DNA from 3 places in the Citrobacter sp. LST-B2 genome. Region 1 is predicted to be linked to each of the others. Evidence: predicted binding sites of a transcription regulator. Region 1 holds the regulator's gene; each other region holds the start of a gene.

Region 1 (4,244 bases):
ACTGCGTTCGTTTTCTGCTGGACGTGAGATTAAGTGTAGTCAGAGATTCTGGGTTCAATTCACTATTCAGAATCTTTAACCATCACGAAGCCGAAAACCAGGTCCCATTCCGCCAGTGGCGCCGCCAGATCCAGGCTAATGACAGTCCGCGCAGCGTCAGGAAAACCGCCAGCGCCAGCCACAAACCGTGATTCCCCAATACGGGGAGCGCCAGCAGGGTCAGCGCAAACCCGGCAGCCGCGACCGCCATACTGTTACGCATTTCAGCCGCCCGCGTTGCACCGATAAACATACCATCCAGCAGATAGCACCAGACGCCGACCAACGGCAAAATCACTTGCCAGAGCAGATAGCGATCGGCCAGTTGCTGGATTTGCGGAAGTGATGTCAGCAGCGCGACGATCTGTTCGCCCGCGAGCAGATAAACCACTGAGAACAGCAGTGCGACAATACCTGACTGACGGCACGCCGCGCGCCAGACCTCCAGCAACTGACTGCCATCGCGGGCGCCATAGGCCTGACCGGAATGCGCCTCCACGGCGTAGGCAAAGCCATCCAGCGCATAGGCCGTAAACGTCAGCAACGTCATCAACACGGCGTTAACGGCGATGATATCGCTACCCAGTCTGGCCCCCAGCACGGTAATGGCACCAAAACAGAGTTGCAGCAGCAGCGAACGCAGCATGATGTCGCGATTGAGCGCCAGAAGGCGACGAAAGTTGCCGCGCCAGGCCTGCCTGAGTATGACGAGAGAGACGCCCCGCAAGTGCAAGACCTTACGCACCATCAACAAACCGATCAGCAACGTCGCATATTCCGCAATCACCGTCGCCAGTGCGGCCCCCTGCACGTTCATATGCAGCCCCATTACCAGCCAGAGGTCGAGCACAATGTTCAGGATATTGCCGACAATCAGCAGGATCACCGGCGCACGCGCGTATTGCACGCCCAGTAACCAACCGAGCAGAACCAGATTCGCCAGTGACGCCGGCGCGCTCAGCCAGCGAATGGCCAGGAATCGCCTCGCCTGTTCCAGCACCGCTTCGCTGCCGCCAACAATGTGTAGCGCCAGGTCGATAATCGGCGTGCGGAAGATAACAATCAATGTCCCTGCGCCCAAAGCCAGGATCAGCGGTTGCACCAGAGCCCTCGCCAGCGCCTGAGGATTCTTCGCGCCGAATGCCTGCGCCGTCAGCCCGGTAGTGCTCATCCGTAAGAAGAGCAGTAGCATAAACAGAAAGCTGGTTGCGGTTGCGCCTACTGCCACACCGCCGAGATAGACGGGGCTGTCCAGGTGACCAATGACCGCCGTATCCACCAGTCCCAGCAGCGGAACGGTGATATTGGAGAAAATCATCGGTAAGGCGAGGCGCCAGAGTGCTTTGTCAGCAGAAGCAAAAAAAGGCATGGAGACGAGCCTGAGAAGAGGTCATAACGAGAGTGGTGAGAGTGCCGGATAACGACGTAAACGCCTTATCCGGCCTAAAGAAATACTACAGCCATTCACCATTACGGATGACGCCAACGGCCAGTCCTTCGATGGTAAAATTCTGTTCGCGAAGGTCAACCAGGATTGGTTTAAATTCGCTGTTTTCGGGCAGCAGTTCAACTTTATTGCCCTGTTTTTTTAGGCGCTTGACCGTCACTTCATCGTCGATACGCGCTACAACCACCTGACCGTTACGCACGTCCTGGGTTTTGTGTACCGCCAGCAGATCGCCATCCATAATGCCGATGTCTTTCATCGACATTCCGCTGACGCGCAGCAGGAAATCGGCGTTCGGCTTAAACAAAGATGGATCCACCTGATAATGGCCTTCAATGTGCTGCTGCGCCAGCAGCGGCTCGCCCGCCGCAACGCGACCGATGAGCGGTAACCCTTCCTCTTCTTCCTGCAGCAGTCGAATGCCGCGAGAAGCACCGGAGACGATTTCAATCGCCCCTTTACGTGCCAGCGCCTTCAGGTGTTCTTCAGCCGCGTTTGGGGAACGGAACCCCAAACGCTGTGCGATCTCCGCACGCGTCGGTGGCATACCTGTCTGGCTGATGTGATCCCGAATGAGATCAAACACCTCTTGTTGCCTGGCCGTTAACGCTTTCATTCCGCCCCCTGGGTGTATATACAGTTATGCTGTGAGTATATACAGCTAAAGGTGATTTTGGAACCACAAACTACACATTCGACAGCAGATTTAGCCGGTTATGGAATCAGGGTCGAAAAACGTTAGCGAAAATGTGGCCACAACAGGAGTCCCCAGGTGATCAGCGCCACAATGATAGAAAGCAGCACCGCCGCCGACCCCATATCTTTTGCGCGACCAGAAAGTTCGTGATAATCAGAGCCGATACGGTCCACTACCGCCTCAATGGCGCTGTTCAGGATTTCAACAATCATGACCAGCATGACAGAGCCTATCAGCAGAACGCGCGTAATGGCATCCACGTCCAGCCAGCAGGCGATAGCCACGGCCAGCAGCGCCGCCACGCTTTCCTGACGGAACGCGGCCTCGTTAATCCACGCGGCGCGAAAACCTTTCCAGGAATAGCCTGCAGCTTTGATAATTCGGGTGAATCCAGTGGTATTATTAGCCATTAAAAGAACCTTTTTGCATTATTGGCGTCAATGACATTGTCTTGTTAACTCATGTAATTCGAGTTAGGGCAACGCGGCGCGAAGTATGACGGGATAGACCAGAAATTCACATGACTTTCTGATATCCTTGCAACGCAATTGCATTATTAACCAGAGGCTTTACATCGTTTATGTCCGGCTGGCCACGAATTTACTACAAAATCCTGAATTTACCATTAAGTGTACTGGTAAAAAGCAAGTCTATTCCGGCAGATCCTGCCCCGGAATTGGGACTCGATACCTCTCGCCCAATTATGTACGTTTTACCGTACAACTCCAAAGCGGACTTGCTGACGCTGCGCGCGCAATGTCTGGCGCACGATCTCCCCGACCCGTTAGAACCGCTGGAGATCGATGGCACACAGTTGCCGCGCTATGTGTTCATTCACGGCGGACCGCGTGTCTTCACCTATTACACGCCGAAAGAAGAATCCATCAAGCTGTTCCATAACTATCTCGACCTGCATCGCAGCAATCCGGATCTGGATGTGCAAATGGTGCCGGTGTCGGTGATGTTTGGACGTTCTCCGGGTCGTGAAAAGGGCGAGGTTAACCCGCCGCTGCGCATGCTTAACGGCATTCAGAAATTCTTTGCCGTCTCCTGGCTTGGCCGCGACAGCTTTGTCCGCTTCTCGCCTTCCGTCTCTCTGCGCCGAATGGCCGATGAGCACGGCACGGATAAAACCATTGCGCAGAAACTGGCTCGCGTGGCGCGTATGCACTTCGCCCGTCAGCGCCTTGCCGCGGTGGGGCCGCGTTTACCTGCGCGTCAGGATCTCTTCAACAAGCTGCTGGCCTCCAAAGCAATTGCCCGCGCGGTAGAAGACGAAGCGCGCAGCAAGAAAATCTCCCATGAAAAGGCGCAGCAAAACGCCATTGCGCTGATGGAAGAGATCGCCGCCAACTTCTCTTACGAGATGATTCGCCTGACCGACCGTATTCTGGGCTTCACCTGGAACCGGCTGTATCAGGGGATTAACGTTCACAACGCAGAACGCGTTCGCCAACTGGCGCACGACGGGCACGAAATTGTTTATGTTCCCTGCCACCGCAGCCACATGGACTACCTGCTGCTCTCCTACGTGCTCTATCACCAGGGGCTGGTGCCGCCGCACATCGCTGCAGGTATCAACCTGAACTTCTGGCCGGCAGGCCCGATCTTCCGCCGCCTGGGCGCGTTCTTTATTCGTCGTACCTTTAAGGGCAATAAGCTCTATTCCACGGTTTTCCGTGAGTATCTGGGCGAACTGTTCAGCCGCGGCTACTCGGTTGAATACTTTGTCGAAGGTGGTCGTTCCCGTACCGGCCGTTTGCTGGACCCAAAAACTGGCACGCTGTCGATGACCATCCAGGCGATGCTGCGCGGCGGCACCCGTCCGATCACTCTGGTGCCGATTTACATCGGTTACGAGCACGTGATGGAAGTAGGAACCTATGCCAAAGAGCTGCGCGGCGCGACCAAAGAGAAAGAGAGCCTGCCGCAGATGCTGCGTGGCCTGAGCAAGCTGCGTAATCTCGGTCAGGGCTACGTCAACTTTGGCGAGCCAATGCCATTGATGACCTACCTGAATCACCACGTGCCGGAGTGGCGCGAGTCTATCGATCCGATCGA
Region 2 (4,244 bases), 760 kb from region 1:
ATCCACCACCAGCGTACGCCGGTGCAGCACCGATGGCTGAATATCGGCGCCCATCACGGTGGGAATCCCCATGGCACGGACCATGATCGCAGCATGGGAGTTGGCCGCCCCGTCGCGGACAACAACGCCCGCCAGCCGGTCCTGCGGCAGTTCCGCCAGCGTGGTGGCCGAGAGTTCATCAGCCACCAGCACGAAGCGTTCTGGCCAGGCATTTGGCCCTTGTATGGAATCATCGAGATGGAACAGCAGGCGTTGGCCCAGCGCACGCAGGTCGCCTGCACGCTCTTTGAGATAGTTGTCGCTCAGCGCGGCAAACTGTTCGGCAAACTTTTCGATGATCGTTTTGACCGCCCATTCGGCCACAGACCCTTTATCCACTTCGGCAAACAGCTCGCGTCGCAGGCGGGCATCGGAAAGCAGGTGCGAATAGAGATCGAATATCGCGGCGGTCTCTTTCTGCGCCCCAGCGGCAAACCGCTTGCTGTAACGGCGAAACTCATTTGCCGCCTCTTCCAGCGCGCCGGTCAGGCGCTCACGCTCCAGAGCGGGATCCAGCGTCGAGGCCTGATACACCTGCTCCATCAGCGGTAGCGTCGCATCCTGCCAGCCTTCGGCAATCGCCACGCCCGGCGCCGCCGGTAGCGCACGAATTCGCGTCTGGCGATACTGGCCGAACAGGGCAGTAAGCTGAGATTGTGACAGAATCGCTGCCATCTGCGTGGCAAGTGTCACCAGGAAAGATTCTTCGCTTTCATCGTACTGGCGCAGTTCGCGCTGCTGTACAACGAGGACGCCCAGCAGTTGACGACGCTGAATGATCGGCACCCCGAGGAAGGCACGGAAGCGTTCTTCTTTTACCGAGGGGATGTATTTAAAACTGGGGTGTTTTTGCGCATCAGCGAGGTTAATAGGTTCCGCCAGCCTGCCAACCAGGCCGACGATACCTTCATCAAATGCGAGTGCGACAGTACGACCGCGCGGTTTTTTAAGCCCCCGCGTCGCCATGAGGTAATAACAACGCCGGTCATGATCGGCCAGATAAACCGAGCAGACCTCTGTATCCATCGCAAGACAGATGTCAGTAACCAGAATATTCAGCGCTTCATTAAGACGCGGAGCACTGGCCACCTTTTCGACTATTTCGCGCAGGCGGGTGAGCATAATTTGCGTGGCTTAACCTCTTTTACGTCGATAAGCAGGTGTATTTTGCGGTTTTGGCGTCGCTTCCTGAAGCGCCATCACAACACTTGCGAACTCTTTCATCACCCTGCGGTAGACATCGCGTTTAAATGAAACCACTTGCCGGACCGGATACCAGTAACTTACCCAACGCCAGCCGTCAAACTCAGGAGTGCTGCTGGTTTGCATATTGATTTCCGCGTCCCCGCTCATCAACTGCAAAAGAAACCACTTTTGTTTCTGGCCGATACACACCGGCTTTGTATCCCAACGCACCAAACGTTTCGGTAACTTGTAACGCAACCAGTTGCGAGTAGAGGCAAGGATTCGCACATCTTTACGGCTTAACCCTACTTCTTCAAACAGTTCCCGGTACATCGCCTGTTCTGCTGATTCTCCTGGATTTATCCCACCCTGTGGGAACTGCCAGGAGTGCTGACCAAACCGCCGGGCCCACATCACTTGCCCCTGACGATTACAAATTACGATACCTACATTTGGGCGGTAGCCATCGTCATCAATCACCGGACTACCTCAACATAAACCTTATATGAGAATGATTGTTTCACACTCCTGACAGACGGTAAACCACTGAGTTACGGCGGTGTGCATCTAATAACAATTGAATAACTCACAGTTAATGACAAAGTTATAAACAGACACTCACCCATTCGGGCGATTTTATTCACCTTTTCTGTGGATAGAGTTGTGAAGAAGTACGGAATTACTCCGGGAAAACCCGGAACAGTCTGAATAAACGGACAAGAGGGTGAAAAAAATATTTTCTTTTATTCATGGGGTTACTGGCTCGCTTTAGCGATAACCAGGCAAAAAGGTGATAGCCATCACACTGACGATCCTCAGGCTGATGAAAGATCGAACAGCGCCGACTTTATCCACAGATTGTGCCAATAAGTTAAACACAAATTGTGTGAAAATTCGATTTTTGTCGCACGTCAAGGCTGTAAATGGAAACAGTAGTCGGGGTTTTTCACAGTTATCCCATCTTTCTGTGGATAACATGGTGTAAGATCCTGTTTAAATTCAGTGACCAGAAATGGAAAACCTATTTTTATGTTGCGCAACACGTGACGTCAGAAACTAAAAACCAATATAAATCATGACATTGAATATGACATGTGGAAAACGATAAACTTCTTTCTCACGGTATAAAATCCTTGTTCATTTTTTCACCTAAGGTGTAACGCCATGTCCGGACTCCATCCTTTACGCTTTCCACCGGAATCTGAAGCCCTTCTGCTCCAGCAAGCGCAGCAGCTTTCGGGCTATTCGCTGGGCGAACTGGCGGCGATGGCAGGTATTGTTGCGCCGAAAGATCTCAAGCGGGACAAAGGCTGGATCGGCGTATTACTGGAACTCTGGTTGGGGGCCAGCGCCGGAAGTAAGCCTGAACAGGATTTCGCCGCATTAGGCGTCGAATTGAAAACCATTCCTGTGGATAGCCTCGGCCGGCCGCTTGAAACCACCTTTGTCTGCGTTGCACCGCTGACCGGAAACAGCGGCGTGACGTGGGAAACCAGTCACGTACGACACAAACTGAAGCGGGTACTGTGGATCCCGGTAGAAGGCGAACGCAGCATTCCCCTCGCGCAGCGGCGGGTGGGATCGCCAGTACTGTGGAGCCCTGATGAAGAAGAAGACCGTCAGTTACGGCTCGACTGGGAAGAATTAATGGACATGATTGTGCTCGGTCAGGTTGAACGTATCACTGCCCGCCATGGCGAATTTTTACAACTACGACCGAAGGCGGCAAACGCCAAAGCGCTCACCGAGGCGATCGGCGCCCAGGGCGAGCCAATACTGACGTTGCCGCGTGGTTTTTACCTGAAAAAGAACTTTACGCGCGCCCTGCTGGAACGCCACTTTTTGTTACAGCAGCGTTAGACTTTCGCCTTGTGTCCGGGAAGCATATAATTAGCGTTTCTTTTTTTGGCAGGACTTTGTTCAATGTTATTTGCATGGATAACCGATCCTAACGCCTGGCTTGCGCTCGGTACGCTGACGCTGCTGGAGATCGTGCTTGGGATCGATAATATTATTTTCCTCTCACTGGTGGTTGCAAAACTCCCGACTGCGCAACGTGCGCACGCCCGTCGTCTCGGTCTCGCAGCGGCGATGATCATGCGACTGGCGCTGCTGGCCTCCATCGCCTGGGTGACCCGGCTGACCAATCCGCTGTTCGAGGTGTTTGGTGAAGCCATTTCCGCCCGCGACCTGATCCTTCTGCTCGGCGGATTGTTCCTGATCTGGAAAGCGAGTAAGGAGATCCACGAATCCATTGAAGGTGAAGAAGAAGGGGTGAAGATGCGCGTCAGCTCCTTTCTGGGGGCCATCGTGCAGATCATGCTGCTCGACATTATCTTCAGTCTGGACTCGGTGATCACGGCGGTTGGCTTGTCCGATCATCTGTTCATCATGATGGCGGCGGTGGTAATTGCCGTTGGCGTAATGATGTTTGCGGCGCGTCCTATAGGCGAGTTTGTCGACAGGCACCCGTCCGTGAAGATGCTGGCGCTGTCGTTTCTGATACTGGTGGGCTTCACCCTGATCCTGGAAAGCTTCGACGTTCACGTGCCGAAGGGTTACATCTATTTCGCCATGTTCTTCTCGATTGCGGTTGAGAGCCTGAACTTGTTGCGAAACAAAAAGAACCCGCTGTAATTGTCCTTTTCGCTCCCTGCGGGGAGCGAACCTCTCCCCTTTTCTCCTCTCAGATTAAGATTTTCCTGCTTTTCCTGCCCACAACTTCAGGTTATTACTAGACTGTTATCAGACGCAGGCCACGTGAGGATAAATGGATGAAAAAATGGGCAGTGATAATTTCCGCAGTAGGACTGGCTTTTGCTGTTTCCGGTTGTAGCAGCGATTATGTCATGGCGACCAAAGATGGTCGGATGATCCTGACCGACGGGAAACCCGAAATTGATGACGATACCGGTCTGGTGAGCTACCACGACCAGCAGGGCAACGCCATGCAAATTAACCGCGACGACGTTTCTCAAATCATTGAACGTTGAAGATTGAGGTCAGCCGCGCTGCTGGCC
Region 3 (4,244 bases), 2.4 Mb from region 1:
AAACGTCATTTCAATGCCGAGCATCAGCACACGCGAAAGAAATCTATCGATCTGGAATTTATTGTCTGGCAGAGACTGGCAGGGCTGGCACAGCGGCGAGGCAAAACGCTATCAGAGACCGTAGTGCAGCTGATTGAAGATGCAGAGAATAAAGAGAAGTACGCTAACAAGATGTCTTCGCTAAAGCAGGATCTGCAGGCGCTGTTAGGCAAAGAGTGACAGGTTTTCATCAAAGCTGTTTTGCTGACGGCCAAAAAAAACCCCGCAACGCGGGGTTTTTTCATAAGACGGAAACTTAAGCCTGCGGCTGAGTTACAACGTCTTTGATGCCTTTAACTTCGATCTCAACGCGACGATCCGGGGCCAGGCAGTCGATCAGTGCAGCGCGAGCTTTCACGTTGTCACAGGTGTTGCCAGTAACCGGGTTGGATTCGCCCATACCACGTGCGGAGATCTTGTCAGCCGGGATACCTTTAGAGATCAGGTAATCAACAACAGACTGAGCACGTTTCTCAGACAGACCCTGGTTGTAAGCGTCAGAACCGATGCGGTCCGTGAAGCCCAGAACCACTACGGAACCGTCTTTCGGATCCAGGTTGCTCAGCTGGCTGTACATCTGATCCAGAGCCTGCTGGCCTTCTGGTTTCAGAGTCGCTTTGTTGAAGTTGAACAGAACGTCAGACTTCAGAGTGAAGTGTTTGGTCTGTACTTCAGGAGCTGGAGCCGGAGCCGGCGCTACGATCGGAGCAGCTTGTTCCTGCTGACCGAAACGGTAAGAAACACCTACGCTCAGCAGACCGTTGTCTGGACGAGTACCGATGGTGTTAGCGTCACCGATGTTGTTGGTCCACTGGTATTCCAGACGGGTAGCGATTTCAGGAGTAATTGCGTACTCAACACCACCTGCGAATACTGGGGATACGCCAGTGTCGTGGTCTTTAAAGGAAGCGCCACCAGGTTCGTTAGCCTTGGTGTCTGCACGCCATACCATACCACCCAGACGAGTGTAGATGTCCAGATCGTCAGTGATTGGGTAACCCAGTTTAGCGGTCAGCTGAACGCCCTGAGCTTTGTAAGCGCCGTTGATGTTGTCGCCTTTGTACGGCATACGACCTAACCAGTCGTAACCCATTTCAAAGCCAACATACGGGTTAACCTGGTAACCACCGAACGCACCGGCACCCAGTTGGTTTTCGTGGGTCGGACCGTTGTTGTTGATGAAACCAGTGTCATGGTACTGGGACCAGCCCAGTTTAGCACCAGTGTACCAGGTGTTATCTTTCGGAGCGGCCTGCGCTACGGTAGCGAAACCAGCCAGTGCCACTGCAATCGCGATAGCTGTCTTTTTCATTTTTTGCGCCTCGTTATCATCCAAAATACGCCATGAATATCTCCAACGAGATAACACGGTTAAATCCTTCACCGGGGGAGTAGTTCAATAGTTACTCTACCGATATCTGCGGCTTACGCCGAGCACCCCTGGCGATGTAAAGTCTACAACGTAGTTGAAAACTTACAAGTGTGAACTCTGTCAGGCATATGAAAAAAAAAAACTTGTATACATAATATTTAACATTTGGCGCATCAGAATTTATCGCCAGATTTCGCGGGAACCGCGTGCGCCAAGCGTTCACAGAAAAAAAACGTTAGTCCTCAATGTGAAGGTCGAGGAGGAAAAAAAATTCCAGGATAAATCCTAAATTTACTCAATGATACAAATTTGAGTGAATTTTTAGCCCGGTTTGCTGTCTCGTGGCATGGGTGTGTGCATTCACGGGACGCATGATAAATCCCATCGCATTTCCTTCATCTGCCGCCTTAACCAATTCAGCATGTTCTTCTTCTGTTAATTCTTCTGTTAGCCAGCCAATTACCACGCTGTAGTTGCCCGTGCGCAATGCACGAACCATTGATTCCAGCGTATGGCAGGGGGACAGTTGGTTAATTTGCATCACTTTAGTCAGCGGAAGCCCAGCAGACTGAACCCATTCACGGCTCAGCTTCTGCTGTGGCGTCAGCCAGAGCTGCCAGCGCGATTGCTGTCCTAGCTGCTGAAGAAGCGGTAACAGCAGTAACTGCGTCATCATGGGCTGGTCTTCGCGGTAGACCACTTCGCTGATAAGCCCGGTGGACACTTTCTCGGAAGAGACGCGCGCCATCGTGTTCGATGTGGAAGAGAATGACGGAGAACGATTTGCGTAGCCTGAAGTGTACATAATCAATCCAGCCCTGTGAGTTACTGTATGGATGTACAGTAACCCTGATGTCGTGAAAGATCAACTTTATTTTCGGAAAGAGACTCGCAATTTTTATTCATGGTAGCGGTAAAAACGAAATTCAGCTTGCCCCTTGAGAATAAGTTGCCTATTTTCGTCATTAACGGATTCGTGACGGCAAATCATTCTTTTAGTTTATGATTTAAAAGGGAATTTTATGAAAATTCACTCCTATGACAGGATCTATAAATCACAGGAATATTTATCTTCTCTGGGGACGATCCACTTCCGCTCACTGTTTGGCAGTTACAGTCTGACAATCAGGAATACCGTCTTTGCGATGGTTGCCAATGGGGAGCTCTATCTGCGTGCCTGTGAGCAAAGCGTACAGTATTGCGTGCAACATTCCCCGGTCTGGCTGACGTTTCTTAAACGCGGGCGTCCGGTCATGCTTAATTATTATCAGGTTGATGACACTCTTTGGCGCGACCAGCAACAGTTGATCCAGTTGTCGAAGTTTTCGCTGGATGCCGCGTTGCAGGAGAAGTTGTCCCGCAGTTCTCAGCAGCGGCTTAAGGATCTCCCCAATATGACCTTTCATCTGGAGAGTTTGCTGAATGAAGCGGGGATCTACGACGTCGCTACCCTGCGAATGCTGGGCGCTAAAATGTGCTGGTTGCGACTGCGACAAATGAACAAATCCATCACTGACAAGGTGCTGTTTAATCTTGAAGGGGCTATTTATGGTATCCATGAAGCGGCGCTCCCGGCGATACGCCGCCAGGAGCTTGCTCTGTGGGTTAAGTCGCTTTCACCGGTGCCGATGTCGGTGGAGAAGAGTGAGTGATTTGCCGCTGTAGCCGCCCCATTTCCGGCAGCAGGGCCACCAGTAAACCGACCTGCTGAATCACCAGTGGTTCTTTGCTGTCCGGACGTGGCTCAAGCTGCTGAATGCGCTGTTTCAGTTCGGCGAGAGCTTGCTGCACGCGCGCTTCGTCGGCCGGGAGATGATGCAGCGCATCATCGACATAACAGACCGCATCGTCCAGCAAAGCCAGCACGTCGGGGTTGGTGAGTTGCTCACGATGCGCACCTAAAGCAGAAATATAACTGGTGAATGTATGATTGAGGCAGAGCAAACGGAACGCGGCCTCACGTGTTTGTGCCGTCACGTCGGGCTCGCTGGACATATTCGACACCACGGAGGCCAGCTCAGCATCGCGGTTATGGGCATCGCGACGGGCAATCCGATATGCCAGTCGATTATCGCGTCCCTGATGGTACTGCTCCAGGATGGCGTCAAGATAGCGACAGTTTGCATCGGTCGCTCTTTCCATCACTCGCGGGAGGTTTCGGAAACGCCAGTCCGGCCAGATAAAGCTCACTGCCGCCCAGGCGATGGCGCAGCCGATGAGCGTATCAATCACCCTGGGGAGGGCGACTTCAAACCCTTCGCCGAGCAAGTTGAAGCACAGCAGAACCAGCAGCGTGATAAACATAGTGGCGTGGGCATACTGGACGTTGCGAAAGGCAAAGAACAGAACGCCGGTGATCACCAGTAAAATAAGCTGACCTTCCAGCGACGGAACAAACCATAAAATCGGGATACCAATCGCCACCCCGACCAGGGTACCGATAATCCTCAGCGCCAGGCGGTGCCGCGTGGCGTTGTAGTTTGGCTGACAAACAAACAGGCTGGTCAGCAGGATCCAGTAACCGTGATGCATACCGGTTATCTGAATGATCGCGTAGCCGACGCACAGAACCAGAGACATCCTGACCGCATGGCGAAACAGCGCCGATTCGGGAGTAAAGTTACGACTCAGACGCAGCCAGATATCGCTGAACCCGTGCGGACTGTCATCGGCGAGCTGGCTCTCCGATTCGTTACGCGGCATAGCCAGCGCCTGTTCTGATTCAATTGTTGCCAGTTGTGCATCGATGGCGCGCAAATTAGCCAGTAAAAATCCCAGCGTTTTCAGCAGATCGGCGGAGGCGCCGTTTGCCCGCATTCGCTCAAGCGCGGCG

The links. Region 1 encodes LexA, which represses DNA repair genes until DNA is damaged. Its sites were predicted from a motif close to TNCTGTATGTACATACAGNA; they were not measured.
Region 2: a site for LexA is predicted at 2,140-2,159, ahead of mutH (DNA mismatch repair endonuclease MutH). Genes of this name have one in related genera too.
Region 3: a site for LexA is predicted at 2,238-2,257, ahead of sulA (SOS-induced cell division inhibitor SulA). Genes of this name have one in related genera too.

The regions. Positions count from the first base shown of each region.
Region 1 is NZ_CP192598.1:4,668,065-4,672,308, forward strand. It holds gene dinF (MATE family efflux transporter DinF) at 83-1,408, opposite strand; gene lexA (transcriptional repressor LexA) at 1,494-2,102, opposite strand; gene ACQ0PY_RS22545 (diacylglycerol kinase) at 2,225-2,593, opposite strand; gene plsB (glycerol-3-phosphate 1-O-acyltransferase PlsB) at 2,764-4,244, shown strand, end outside.
Region 2 is NZ_CP192598.1:3,904,528-3,908,771, forward strand. It holds gene ptsP (phosphoenolpyruvate--protein phosphotransferase) at 1-1,161, opposite strand, end outside; gene rppH (RNA pyrophosphohydrolase) at 1,174-1,704, opposite strand; gene mutH (DNA mismatch repair endonuclease MutH) at 2,389-3,084, shown strand; gene ACQ0PY_RS18810 (TerC family protein) at 3,148-3,861, shown strand; gene ygdR (lipoprotein YgdR) at 3,999-4,217, shown strand.
Region 3 is NZ_CP192598.1:1,943,728-1,947,971, forward strand. It holds gene matP (macrodomain Ter protein MatP) at 1-219, shown strand, start outside; gene ompA (porin OmpA) at 296-1,351, opposite strand; gene sulA (SOS-induced cell division inhibitor SulA) at 1,707-2,216, opposite strand; gene ACQ0PY_RS09190 (TfoX/Sxy family DNA transformation protein) at 2,434-3,063, shown strand; gene yccS (YccS family putative transporter) at 3,017-4,244, opposite strand, start outside.